Regions from separate parts of the Rahnella sp. JUb53 genome, predicted to be linked through region 1. Evidence: predicted binding sites of a transcription regulator. Region 1 holds the regulator's gene; each other region holds the start of a gene.
What was found. Region 1 encodes PhoB, which activates phosphate uptake and scavenging genes when phosphate is short. Its sites were predicted from a motif close to CTGTCATAAAACTGNCNNAT; they were not measured.
Positions count from the first base shown of each region.

Region 2: glpT (glycerol-3-phosphate transporter) is a predicted target of PhoB. The motif match lies at 1,785-1,804, and genes of this name have one in related genera.
Region 3: serA (phosphoglycerate dehydrogenase) is a predicted target of PhoB. The motif match lies at 1,384-1,403, and genes of this name have one in related genera.
Region 4: phoA (alkaline phosphatase) is a predicted target of PhoB. The motif match lies at 1,671-1,690, and genes of this name have one in related genera.

Region 1 covers NZ_SLYT01000003.1:282,011-285,199, forward strand. Annotated here, with positions in the region: gene sbcC (exonuclease subunit SbcC) at 1-48, opposite strand, end outside; gene sbcD (exonuclease subunit SbcD) at 45-1,283, opposite strand; gene phoB (phosphate response regulator transcription factor PhoB) at 1,521-2,210, shown strand; gene phoR (phosphate regulon sensor histidine kinase PhoR) at 2,233-3,189, shown strand, end outside.
Region 2 covers NZ_SLYT01000013.1:58,676-61,864, forward strand. Annotated here, with positions in the region: gene EC840_RS22610 (7-cyano-7-deazaguanine/7-aminomethyl-7-deazaguanine transporter) at 1-233, shown strand, start outside; gene EC840_RS22615 (DcrB family lipoprotein) at 358-924, shown strand; gene EC840_RS22620 (hypothetical protein) at 1,245-1,478, shown strand; gene glpT (glycerol-3-phosphate transporter) at 1,935-3,189, shown strand, end outside.
Region 3 covers NZ_SLYT01000003.1:179,007-182,195, reverse strand. Annotated here, with positions in the region: gene serA (phosphoglycerate dehydrogenase) at 1-1,119, opposite strand, end outside; gene rpiA (ribose-5-phosphate isomerase RpiA) at 1,458-2,120, opposite strand; gene EC840_RS08555 (LysR family transcriptional regulator ArgP) at 2,348-3,189, shown strand, end outside.
Region 4 covers NZ_SLYT01000001.1:679,381-682,569, reverse strand. Annotated here, with positions in the region: gene EC840_RS03190 (L,D-transpeptidase family protein) at 3-923, shown strand; gene phoA (alkaline phosphatase) at 1,772-3,189, shown strand, end outside.

The sequences.
Region 1 (3,189 bases):
GCCTTCCAGCGAGTTCAGGTTTTTTAAACGCAAACTGAGAATTTTCATTGTGCGCTGTCCTCCGCATTCTGACCACTGGTGACCTGTTCAACAACCTGCGCAAACAGCGTGCGCATCCGCGCCTGACGCGGTTCGTCAGGATCCGGTTCCAGTGCCAGCCGTCTTTCAAAGACGTCACTGACGCTCAGTTCGCTGAGTGTCTCTTTTTCCTGTTGCTCAATGCTGTTGATACGCTGTTCTTTACTGCGGCGTAAAAGCACCACTTCTACTGGCAAATCTGCCGTCAGAGCCTGAATGCGGCGCTGAATATCACTGAGATAATCCTGCGTGGCGACTTCAATATCCAGCCACACCGGTTTGGCCGGATCGCCGCCTTCGAACTGCGCCAGTTGTTTTTCGATTTCTGCCAGCGAGCCTTTGATTATCTGCATGGGCTGGAAAACGGGAATTTCCAGCGTGTCGATGGCGTTGAGCGTCGCGCCCTCAAAGTCCAGTAAGTACACACTTTTGGCTTTACTCAGTTCATCAAAACTCAGCGCAATCGGCGAACCGCTGTAACGGATATGTTCGGTTTTGGCGACGCACTGTGCGCGGTGAATATGACCAAGTGCCACGTAATCGACCGGCGGAAACGCCTGCGCGGGGAAGGCATCGAGTGTGCCTATATAGATGTCGCGCACGGAATCGGAGGTGCTGACGCCAACCGTGGTCAGATGGCCGGTGGCAATGATCGGTAGCGAAACGCCGAGTTCGTCCCGTTTGGTCTGCGCGGCCTGCCACAATGCGTCATAATGCGCGGCGATGGCTTCCTGTAATGCCAGCTGTTTGTCGCTGCCGGATTGTCCCGCCTGACTGGCGAGCAAATCACGCGGACGTAAAAAGGGTATAGCGCAAAGTACCGCGCCAGGTTTTCCGTCACGCTGGTTGAGCACCAGAATCTGTTCTGAGAGGTTTTCACCGACGGTGGCAATCACCCGCGTATTCAGGCAGGAAAGCAGTTCTCGCGATTCATTGAGCGTGGCGACAGAATCGTGATTCCCGGCCAGTACAATCAGCTGACAGCCGGTTTGTTGCAGTTCGACGACGAAACGGTTGTAAAGCTCTCGGGCATAGCTGGGCGGCGAACCGGTATCGAATATATCGCCTGCCACAATCACGACATCTACCTGATGTTGCTGCACCTGACCGGTCAGCCAGCGCAAAAATGCCTGATGTTCGGCGGCGCGGCTTTTGGTGAAAAAGTACTGGCCGAGGTGCCAGTCTGACGTGTGGATCAGGCGCATGAGACTCCCGTATGGATCTGGATGACGACAATGGGGCAAAGTATAAACGTCGGCGGGGGACGCTGTCCCCGATAAATCAGACCAATTTCAGCGAGATGGCAGCTGAATAGAAGAAATGTCTCTGTCATATTTGACTGTAATGAACCATCCTTTCTATTCATAAATCTGTCACAAAACTGACGCATAATGGCGCCCGCAATCAAATAAAAGATCGCTAACCTATTGGCAGGACCTACGATGGCAAGACGTATACTGGTGGTTGAAGACGAAGCTCCAATCCGTGAAATGGTGTGTTTTGTACTGGAACAGAATGGCTATCAGGCAGTAGAAGCTGAAGATTTTGATTCAGCCGTTGGCCAGCTGGTAGAACCTTACCCTGAACTTATCCTGCTCGACTGGATGTTACCCGGCGGTTCCGGTATTCAGTTTATCAAACATCTCAAACGTGAAGCGCTGACCCGCGAAATTCCGGTCATGATGCTGACCGCCCGCGGTGAAGAAGAAGACAGGGTGCGCGGCCTGGAAGTCGGTGCCGATGATTACATCACCAAACCGTTTTCTCCAAAAGAACTGGTTGCCCGCATTAAAGCCGTGATGCGACGCATCTCGCCAATGGCGGTGGAAGAAGTGATCGACATGCAGGGTTTAAGCCTGGATCCGTCGTCTCACCGTGTGATGGCCAACGAGCAGGCGCTCGATATGGGGCCGACCGAATTTAAATTATTGCACTTCTTTATGACCCACTCCGAACGTGTTTACAGCCGCGAACAGTTGCTCAATAACGTCTGGGGCACTAACGTTTATGTGGAAGATCGCACGGTAGACGTGCATATTCGTCGTTTACGTAAAGCGCTGGAAACCAGTGGACATGACAGAATGATCCAGACTGTTCGTGGAACCGGATACCGTTTTTCAACGCGTTATTGAGTCCCCACAGCGGAGAATCTGTGTGCTAGAACGTTTGTCATGGAAACGATTGGCCGGTGAATTCTTTCTCTTTTGCCTGCCCGCGTTAATCCTCGGTATCTTCGTCGGCCATTTCGGCTGGCTCCTCTTTGCGTCGCTGCTGGCGGCGCTGGGCTGGAATTATTACAACCAGCTCAAACTCTCTCACTGGCTGTGGCTTGACCGCAGCATAACCCCGCCGAATGGCCGCTGGAGCTGGGAGCCTCTGTTTTACGGGCTAAACCAGATGCAGATGCGTAACCGCCGTCGCCGTCGCGAATTAGGTCAGCTCATTAAACGTTTCCGCAGTGGTGCCGAATCATTACCCGATGCGGTGGTACTGACGACGGAAGAGGGCAATATTTTCTGGTGTAACGGGCTGGCGCAAGATTTGCTCGGTTTCCGCTGGCCGGAAGATAACGGACAACACATCTTTAACCTGCTGCGTTATCCCGAGTTTCGTACCTGGATCCAGACCCGTGATTTCAGCCGTGCCCTGAATCTGCAACTCAATAACGAGCATTACGTCGAGTTTCGCGTTATGCCTTATTCCGAAGGGCAATTGCTGATGGTGGCGCGTGATGTTACCCAGATGCGTCAGCTCGAAGGTGCGCGTCGTAACTTCTTCGCTAACGTCAGTCATGAACTGAGAACCCCGCTGACTGTATTGCAGGGATATCTGGAAATGATGGAAGACGCCAAGCTGGAAGAGCCGTTTCGTACCAAAGCGCTGGACACCATGCAGGAGCAGACGCGGCGCATGGACGGGCTGGTCAAGCAGCTGCTGACATTGTCGAAAATCGAAGCGTCAGCAAATATCGATATGCACGAGAAAGTCGATATTCCGGTAATGCTCGGCATGCTGGAGCGCGAAGTGCAATCTTTAAGCGGTGGCCGTCACGAAGTGGTGTTCCGTGTAAACGAGAAACTGAAGGTCTTTGGCAATGAAGATCAGTTACGC
Region 2 (3,189 bases), on a different contig from region 1:
TGTTCCTCGGCAATATCAGCGACACTCTGTCGTTCTTCTTTATCGCTTTCTACAAAAGTACCGATGCTTTTATGGCGCAGCACTGGGTGGAAATCGCGATGGTAGATTACACATTCAAAGTGCTGATCTGCCTGGTATTCTTCCTGCCGATGTACGGCATGCTGCTGAATATGCTGCTTAAGCGTTTATCCGCGCAGGGAAATAACCCGCATTCTGCCGTCCGCGTGCACTAAACTGTGAGCGGGGAAGACACAAATCGCGCCATAATCTGACTTGCTTTTGTGGCCTGAATAGGTTGCCATAAAGGCTGTTAAGTCAACATGTAAGCCTGGTTAACAGGCCACTTAAGGAAGCCCGATGCGTAATATCGCGAAAATGATGGGAATGGCAGTACTGATCGCTGGTCTGGCTGCGTGTGACGGTAAAACTACCGATGCACCTGCCGCAGATAAAGGTGCGCCAGCGGCCTCAGCAACGGCAGCGACCGTACCGGTCAGCCTGCTGGAAGGTAAAGTCACCTTCTCCCTGCCGCAGGGAATGAGCGACCAGAGCGGTAAGCTGGGCACTCAGGCAAACAATATGCATGTGTACGCTGACAGCACCGGTCAGAAAGCCGTGATTGTGATCCTGGGTGATAACACCACCGAATCGCTGGATGTTCTGGCGGGTCGTTTACAGGATCAGCAAAAAGCTCGTGATACCAATCTGCAGGTTGTGACCAATAAATCTATTCAGGTCAATGGCCAGACGCTGCAACAACTGGATACCGTGATCACTTCTGCGGGTCAGAAAGCTTACTCTTCCATCGTACTGGGCAAAGTAGACAGCCATTTGCTGACCCTGCAAATCACCCTGCCAGCGGATAATCAGCAGCAGGCGCAGACCGATGCAGAAACCATTATCAACACCCTGAAAATTCAATAAATTCAGAGGTATTGAAAATATCAGGCGGGGCTCAGGCTCCGCCTTTTTTTATGCTGTTACTGCCACTCAAAAAATTCACTTTATAAGCGGAACAGATAACGTTTTATTACTTTCAATGAAGTACAGTGATATAGAACAGAGAGTAACTGATAGTATTGTTATATATATTAACCAGTACACATCATAAAATGGAATAATTAACTTAAGGAATAAGTTATGTACCATAGTGATTTCATTATTAATAAGTTGCATTAGGCATAACAACGTCCATTTGCCTTGGATTCAATATTCATACCAGCTTCAGCCAGAAAATTAGCAAGGTGTCCGCACTTGCCGCTGCCGGAATAGGCTTATACGGATACGTACAGGAAGCCGCAGAGAGTGCAGAACGTTTGCAGGTTCTTAGCCCCGCGTATTACTACGCGTTGTATGTGCGAAAATTAGAAATGATGTATTTTTTAGTTGAACCTGTTTTTATGAAAGCCCTCTCATTTAGCACGAATCTTACATCAGATGATGAAGTCGCAAAAACAATAATTGATATGGTAAAGTGAATGTCATGATCGATTTTTTAAAGAGGTGGTTTAAACATCAACTGTCTTATTTTTTCTGGACTTACATTCCATTAATTATAACTGTGATTTTCGGTGTATTTATGGTGAGTTTTTTTCCTGACATCGCGATACAGTCAATTGGGGCGTTTTTCCTGTTGATGTTAGTTTTCGTTTTTTTATTCTCACGGTAAATTTCATGCAATCTAATTAAATGAGTCTTTTGAAATGTCACAGACCTGCCAGGCGGGGCTCAGTCTCCGCTTTTTTTGTCTTATGCTGTTACTCAATCTCACAAACCCGCCTCCGCTGTAATAAAAATGTAACATTTCCGTCATAAATCACAGTTCGTTTGTGCGCGAATAGCTAAAATGATGTTCGTTTTGGAACACACCGGCTTCGCCATTTCGTCCGTGGCTCACGATGAGTCCCACCTGATTTATGCCATCGGAGGCATTTATGCTCAGTATCTTTAAACCCGCGCCCCACAAAGCTCCTGTTGATGAGGCCCACGTCGATCCGCTCTACCGCCGTCTCCGCTGGCAAATCTTTATGGGGATATTCTTCGGGTATGCGGCCTACTATCTGGTGCGCAAAAATTTCGCGCTGGCCATGCCTTATCTGATTGATCAGGGCTTTTCCCGTGGAGATCTCGGTTTTGCGCTGTCCGGGATTTCCATTGCTTACGGCATATCAAAATTCATTATGGGGTCAGTGTCTGACCGCTCGAATCCGCGTGTTTTCCTGCCCGCGGGTTTAATTCTGGCTGCGGCGGTTATGTTGTTTATGGGCTTCGTGCCGTGGGCAACATCGAGCATTGCCATCATGTTTGTGTTGCTGTTCCTCTGCGGCTGGTTCCAGGGAATGGGCTGGCCGCCGTGCGGTCGCACCATGGTTCACTGGTGGTCGCAGAAAGAACGCGGCGGCGTGGTGTCGGTATGGAACTGCGCGCATAACGTCGGTGGGGGTATTCCTCCGCTGCTGTTCCTGCTGGGCATGGCGTGGTTTAACGACTGGCATGCGGCGCTGTATATGCCAGCCTTCGGCGCGATCCTGCTGGCGGTATTTGCCTTCATGACCATGCGCGATACGCCGCAATCCTGCGGCCTGCCGCCGATTGAAGAATACAAAAACGATTACCCGCCGGACTATGTGAAAGAGTCAGCCGAGCAGGAACTGACGGCGAAACAGATTTTCATGCAGTACATTTTGCCGAACAAATTGCTGTGGTATATCGCGCTGGCTAACGTTTTTGTTTATCTGCTGCGCTACGGGATCCTGGACTGGTCACCGACTTACCTGAAAGAAGTGAAGCATTTTGCGCTGGATAAATCCTCGTGGGCGTATTTCCTTTATGAATACGCAGGGATCCCCGGCACGCTGCTGTGCGGCTGGATGTCGGACAAAGTGTTTAAAGGCAACCGCGGCGCGACCGGCGTGTTCTTCATGGTGCTGGTGACTATCGCAACCGTCGTTTACTGGCTAAATCCGGTCGGCAATCCGGGCATTGATATGGCCTGTATGATCACCATCGGCTTCCTGATTTACGGGCCTGTGATGTTGATTGGTTTACATGCGCTGGAACTGGCACCGAAAAAAGCGGCCGGAACCGCGGCAGGTTTTACCGGGCTGTTTGGTTATCTGGGCGGCTCGGTCGCGGCCAGCGCCATTGTCGGCTATACCGTGGATTACTTTGGCTGGGACGGCGGGTTTA
Region 3 (3,189 bases), 100 kb from region 1:
TTGCAGGTACTGCGCAGCAATGTTGATACCCTGTTCCGCAAAAATCTGGTTGATGCTGGTCAGCACACCCGGACGATTTTCGTGGATATGCAGCAGACGGCTGGCTTTCTCGGTATGCGCCGGCAGAGAGGCTTCAGGGAAGTTAACCGCTGACAGCGTTGAACCATTGTCAGAGTACTTCGCCAGTTTGCCTGCGACTTCCAGACCGATACCTTCCTGCGCTTCCATTGTCGAACCGCCGATGTGCGGCGTCAGCAATACGTTGTCGAATTCACACAGCGGAGAATTGAACGGGTCGCTGTTAGTCGCCGGTTCTTCCGGGAAGACGTCGATAGCCGCACCGGAAAGATGTTTGTTACGCAGCGCATTGCACAGCGCAGGAATGTCGATGACCGTACCACGTGAGGCGTTGATCAGCAGTGCGCCCGGCTTCATCTGCGCCAGCTGCACTTCAGAAATCATGTCTTTGGTTCCTGCTGTTTCCGGCACATGCAGCGTGACGACGTCGCTGGTATTGAGCAATTCTTCCAGTGTGGCAATTGGCTGCGCGTTGCCTAAAGGCAGTTTGCTTTCGATGTCATAATAGAAGACACGCATCCCCAGGCTTTCCGCCAGAATCCCCAGCTGCGTACCAATGTGGCCGTAACCGATGATACCCAGACGTTTACCGCGCGCTTCAAACGAGCCGACAGCCAGTTTGTTCCAGATACCGCGGTGCGCCTTGGCGTTAGCTTCAGGAATGCCACGCATCATCAGCAGCATTTCGCCCAGCACCATTTCGGCAACCGAACGGGTATTGGAGAACGGTGCGTTGAAGACCGGAATACCGCGACGGGTCGCCGCTTTCAGATCAACCTGATTGGTCCCGATACAGAAACACCCAACAGCCACCAGTTTTTCGGCTGCCTGGAACACTTCTTCAGTCAGCTGAGTACGCGATCGGAGTCCAACAAAGTGCGCATCACGGATCGATTCTTTCAGCGACTCCGTATCTAAAGCACCTTTGTGAAATTCAATATTGGTGTAGCCCGCGGCGCGGAGTGTATCAACCGCACTTTGGTGGACGCCTTCCACTAACAAAAATTTAATCTTGTCTTTCTCAAGTGATACTTTTGCCATTTCCCGACCCTATATTTTTCTGGCTGAAATCGAACTGCTAGGTGACTGCTCACAGTCAACATAACAAAAAATCCGCCATCATCAATACAAACGATTGCCTGACAGGCAGCAGAAGGCTCACCTCGCCAGAGGGTTTTCAGCATTTCGTGCTGGTTAGATTTTATGGAGCCAGACGTTCAGGAGGAGAATTTCAGGAATGTGACATAAGTCACCAAATTAAGGCTTTTGAAGAAAAGATGATTCAGCCAGAAAATTATCATCTTCATAACATTGTGTTATGACAGGAGTGTGTCTGGCTGCTTTTATCTGAGCAGCCAGATCTTCTGCTTATCGCTGGATTATTTCAGCTTAACAGTTTTAACGCCTTCAGAAGTCCCGACCAGCGCCACGTCAGCACCACGGTTAGCAAACAGGCCGACGGTCACGACACCGGCGATCCCGTTGATCTTATTTTCCAGCGCGATGGCATCCATAATGCTCAGGTTATGCACGTCGAGGATCACGTTGCCGTTGTCGGTCAGGACATTCTGACGGTACTCCGGCAGGCCACCGAGTTTCACCAGTTCACGCGCGACATAAGAGCGGGCCATCGGGATCACTTCTACCGGCAGCGGGAATTTACCCAGCACATCAACCTGCTTGGAAGCATCCACGATACAGATGAATTTTTTGGCAATCGCCGCAATGATTTTTTCGCGGGTCAGCGCTGCACCGCCGCCTTTGATCATCTGCATTGCGCCGTTGATTTCATCCGCGCCATCAACATACACATCCAGCGAGTCCACTTCGTTGCTGTCGAAAACGTGGATGCCTAAGCTTTTCAGTTTTGCGGTAGAGGCGTCTGAGCTGGAAACCGCGCCTTCAATCTGGCCTTTGATGGAACCCAGTGCGTCAATGAAATGTGCGGCGGTAGATCCGGTACCGACACCGACAATGGTGCCCGGCGTGACGTAATCCAGTGCGGCCCAGCCAACTGCTTTTTTCAATTCTTCCTGCGTCATAATGGCTTCTCTGTCTGATAACACGAAAGTGGCGTGAATGATTCGATGTAACGAATAGTGCCGGTGATTATAAAGCATGTCCCGCCAATATGGATAAACATCACCGCAGCCAGATCACACTTATTAAGTGCAATTGTGCAGCAAACACAAAGATTTTCCTCACCACAAATCCTGACAATCTGTGGCATAGTGTTCGGATAAAATTAAATCTAAGGGACAGAACTCCGATGAAACGCCCGGACTATAGAACGCTGCAGGCACTGGACGCGGTGATCCGCGAGCGCGGTTTTGAGCGCGCCGCACAGAAGCTTTGCATCACTCAATCGGCGGTCTCTCAGCGCATTAAACAACTGGAAAATTTGTTCGGCCAGCCTTTGCTGGTGCGTACCGTGCCGCCTCGTCCGACCGAGCAGGGTCAGAAATTACTGGCATTACTGCATCAGGTGGAATTGCTGGAAGAAGAGTGGCTGGGCAGTGACAGCAATAATGAAAGCAATGATACGCCGCTGCTGCTTTCGCTGGCGGTGAACGCCGACAGTCTGGCGACCTGGTTGTTACCGGCGCTGAAATCGGTGCTGGTCGATTCACCTATCCGTCTAAATTTGCAGGTGGAAGATGAAACTCGCACGCAGGAACGTCTGCGTCGTGGCGAAGTGGTCGGTGCGGTGAGTATTCAGCCACAGCCGCTGCCGAGTTGTCTGGTGGATCAGCTGGGTGCGCTCGACTATCTGTTTGTCGGCTCAAGGCCCTTTGCGGACCGCTACTTCCCGAACGGCGTGACACGCTCTGCTTTGCTGAAAGCGCCTGCAGTGGCGTTTGACCATCTGGACGATATGCATCAGGCGTTCCTGCAACAGAACTTCGATTTGTCGCCGGGCAGCGTACCGTGCCACATCGTTAACTCGTCGGAAGCCTTTGTGCAGCTGGCCCGTCAGGGCACCACCTGCTGCATGATCCCGCATCTGCAAATCGAGAAAGAACTGGAAAGCGGCGAACTGATCGACCTGACACCCGGCCTGTTCCAGCGCCGTATGCTTTACTGGCACCGTTTTGCGCCCGAAAGCCGCAT
Region 4 (3,189 bases), on a different contig from region 1:
ATATGAAAATGAGCATTCGCGCAATCCTTACCCTGGTTTTGGCAGTTGCTGCATATAGCCAGGCGTCTTTTGCTGTGGTCTACCCTCTGCCGGCCAATAACGGTCGTCTGGTCGGTGAAAACATCACAGTTACTGTTCCTCAGGGCAGCAGCCTGCCACTGGAACATTTCGCAGCGCAATACCAGATGGGTTTGAGCAACATGCTTGAAGCCAACCCTGGCGTTGACCCGTTCCTGCCAACTCCTGGCACCGTGCTGACCATTCCTCAGCAACTGATCCTGCCGGATACTCCGCACGATGGCATCGTGATCAACAGTGCTGAAATGCGTCTGTATTACTACCCGAAAGGCACCAACACTGTAGTGGTTCTGCCAATCGGTATCGGTGAGCTTGGCAAAGACACCCCGATGAACTGGGTGACGACCGTTCAGCGTAAAAAAGCCGGCCCGACCTGGACGCCAACCGCAAAAATGCATGAAGAATATGCTGCACGTGGCGAATTCCTGCCAGCCGTCTTCCCTGCTGGTCCGGACAACCCGATGGGTCTGTACGCGCTGTACGTGGGTCGTCTGTATGCCGTTCACGGCACCAACGCCAACTTCGGTATTGGTCTGCGCGTGAGCCACGGTTGTGTGCGCCTGCGTGATGCTGACATCAAATGGTTGTACGACAACGTGCCGCAAGGTACACGTGTTCAGTTCATCAACGAACCGGTGAAAGCCACCATTGAGCCAGACGGCAAACGTTACATTGAGATCCACAACCCGCTGTCCTCTAACCAGGAAGAGTTTGATTCCCAGCAACCGCTGCCAATCACTCTGACCGGCAGCGCAAGCAGTGTTGCGATGGATCCTGCGGTTAACCAGACTGTGGTTCAGCGCGCGATCGAGATGCGTTCCGGTATGCCGGTTCAGGTCAACTGATAGCGGCTTTGATGTCTTTATGAAAAAGCCCCGATCTCCGGGGCTTTTTTATTTGCATAGTGCCGATGCAAAGGGCGGCGTCTCAGTTGCACTGAAAAGCTGTGCCGAGAAAGTTTCGGTTTCTCAGTTGCACTGAAAGCTGTGCCGAGAAAGTTTCGGTTTCTCAGTTGCGGTGATCACTTATCGGGCAGCGCCGAAACCGACCAGAGGGGAAAGGCTTTTCCCCTCTGAACTCCCCTCGCTTTTTTCAACACGCGCTTCCGCTCGCGGGCTATGTTTCAGAAAACACTGCGACAGGCTGGAAATCTTGCCGCTGCGCGGTACCTTCATTTCGGGATTGCAGCCTTGGGTCTGCAACCTCTCATTCAGCAAGTTTTCTGAATCGCCCGCACGATCTGAAAATCAACGGCAGACTGTTTTTCATCTTTTAGAAAAGTTGATTGGCGTGATCAAAAATGGCACCGAGTGAATGGTTCGAGACCCGAGGCTCGAAACCTGAAACTCGGGAATCGCGCAGCGATGACATTTTACGCCACTCACCAATGCACCAGAACATGTCCGTCATACCCGCGACAGCGCGTAGTGAAAAAAGCGCGGAGTCCAGAGGCCCGCGCGTTACCGGGTCTCTGGTCGGTGTGGGCCGACGCCCACGACCTTGACCTTAAGGCCAGTTTGGGTGGCAACCCAAGGTATTGACCTTGAAGTTGAAGTTGAAGTTAACCCCCAGTCTCATCACCAACCCGGTGCCTGTCATTAAACCGTCACAACTCTCCCTTAACCTTCCGGTAACAAAAAATATCTATATGTGTTTTTTTATTTCCGATGGTTTAGAAAAAGGAGTTTTGACAATGCAACAATCTGTATCTCTGATCGCCCGTGCAGTGACTGCCGCCGTGCTGCTTTCCGCCTCTGCCGCCTCCCTCGCCGCTGAAACTGACACGCTGACTGACCGCGCCGCGAAAGGCGTGCTGACAGAACCGGGTGGCGCACGCCGCCTGAGCGGTGATCAGACCGCCGCGCTGAAAGCATCGCTGTCCGACAAAACGGTGAAAAACGTCATTTTGCTGATTGGCGACGGCATGGGTGATTCTGAAATTACCTCTGCGCGTAACTATGCCGAAGGTGCAGGCGGCTATTTCAAAGGTATCGATGCCCTGCCGCTGACTGGTCAGTACACACATTATTCTCTGGACAAGAAAACGCAGAAACCAAGTTATGTAACTGACTCTGCTGCTTCCGCCACTGCCTGGACAACCGGCGTCAAAAGCTATAACGGTGCGATTGGCGTGGATGTAAACGGTAAAGATCACCAGACCATTCTCGAAATTGCTAAAGCGGCGGGTAAAGCCACCGGCAACGTTTCCACCGCTGAATTGCAGGATGCCACACCGGCAGCGCAAATCGCCCATGTCACCTCGCGCAAATGCTATGGCCCGGAAGAAACGGCAGAGAAATGTGCCAGCAACGCACTGGAAAACGGCGGACGCGGTTCGATCACTGAACAATTGTTGCAGGCTCGTGCGGATGTCACGCTGGGCGGCGGCAGAAAATCATTCAGTCAGCTGGCGAAAGCCGGTGAGTTCCAGGGGAAATCACTGAAAGACCAGGCGCTGGCGCAGGGTTATGTCTGGGTGGAGAACGCTGAACAGCTGAGCGCAATCACGCAGGCAGACCAGAAGAAACCGGTACTGGGCCTGTTTTCCGAAGGCAACATGCCGGTTCGCTGGCAGGGGCCGAAAGCCACTTATCACGGTAATATCGACAAACCTGCCGTGACCTGTGAAGCCAATCCGCAACGCACCGCAGATATCCCGACGCTGGCGGCGATGACAGAAAAAGCTATCGACCTGCTGAAAACCAATCAGAACGGTTTCTTCCTGCAAGTTGAAGGCGCATCAATTGATAAGCAGGATCACGCCGCCAATCCATGCGGACAGTTTGGTGAAACGGTCGACCTGGATGAGGCCGTACAGAAAGCGCTGGAATTCGCCCGTCAGGACGGCAACACGCTGGTTATCGTCACCGCCGACCACGCGCATTCCAGCCAAATAATCGAAGCCGACGCCAAAGCACCGGGCCTGACGCAGACGCTGACCACCAAAGACGGCGCGCCGATGACCATCAGCTACGGCAACTCCGAAGATGATTCGCAGGGACATACCGGGACTCAACTGCGCATAGCCGCGTTCGGGCCACATGCGGGGAATGTGGTCGGTCTGACAGATCAGACAGATTTGTTCTATACGATGCGGGATGCCATGGCGAT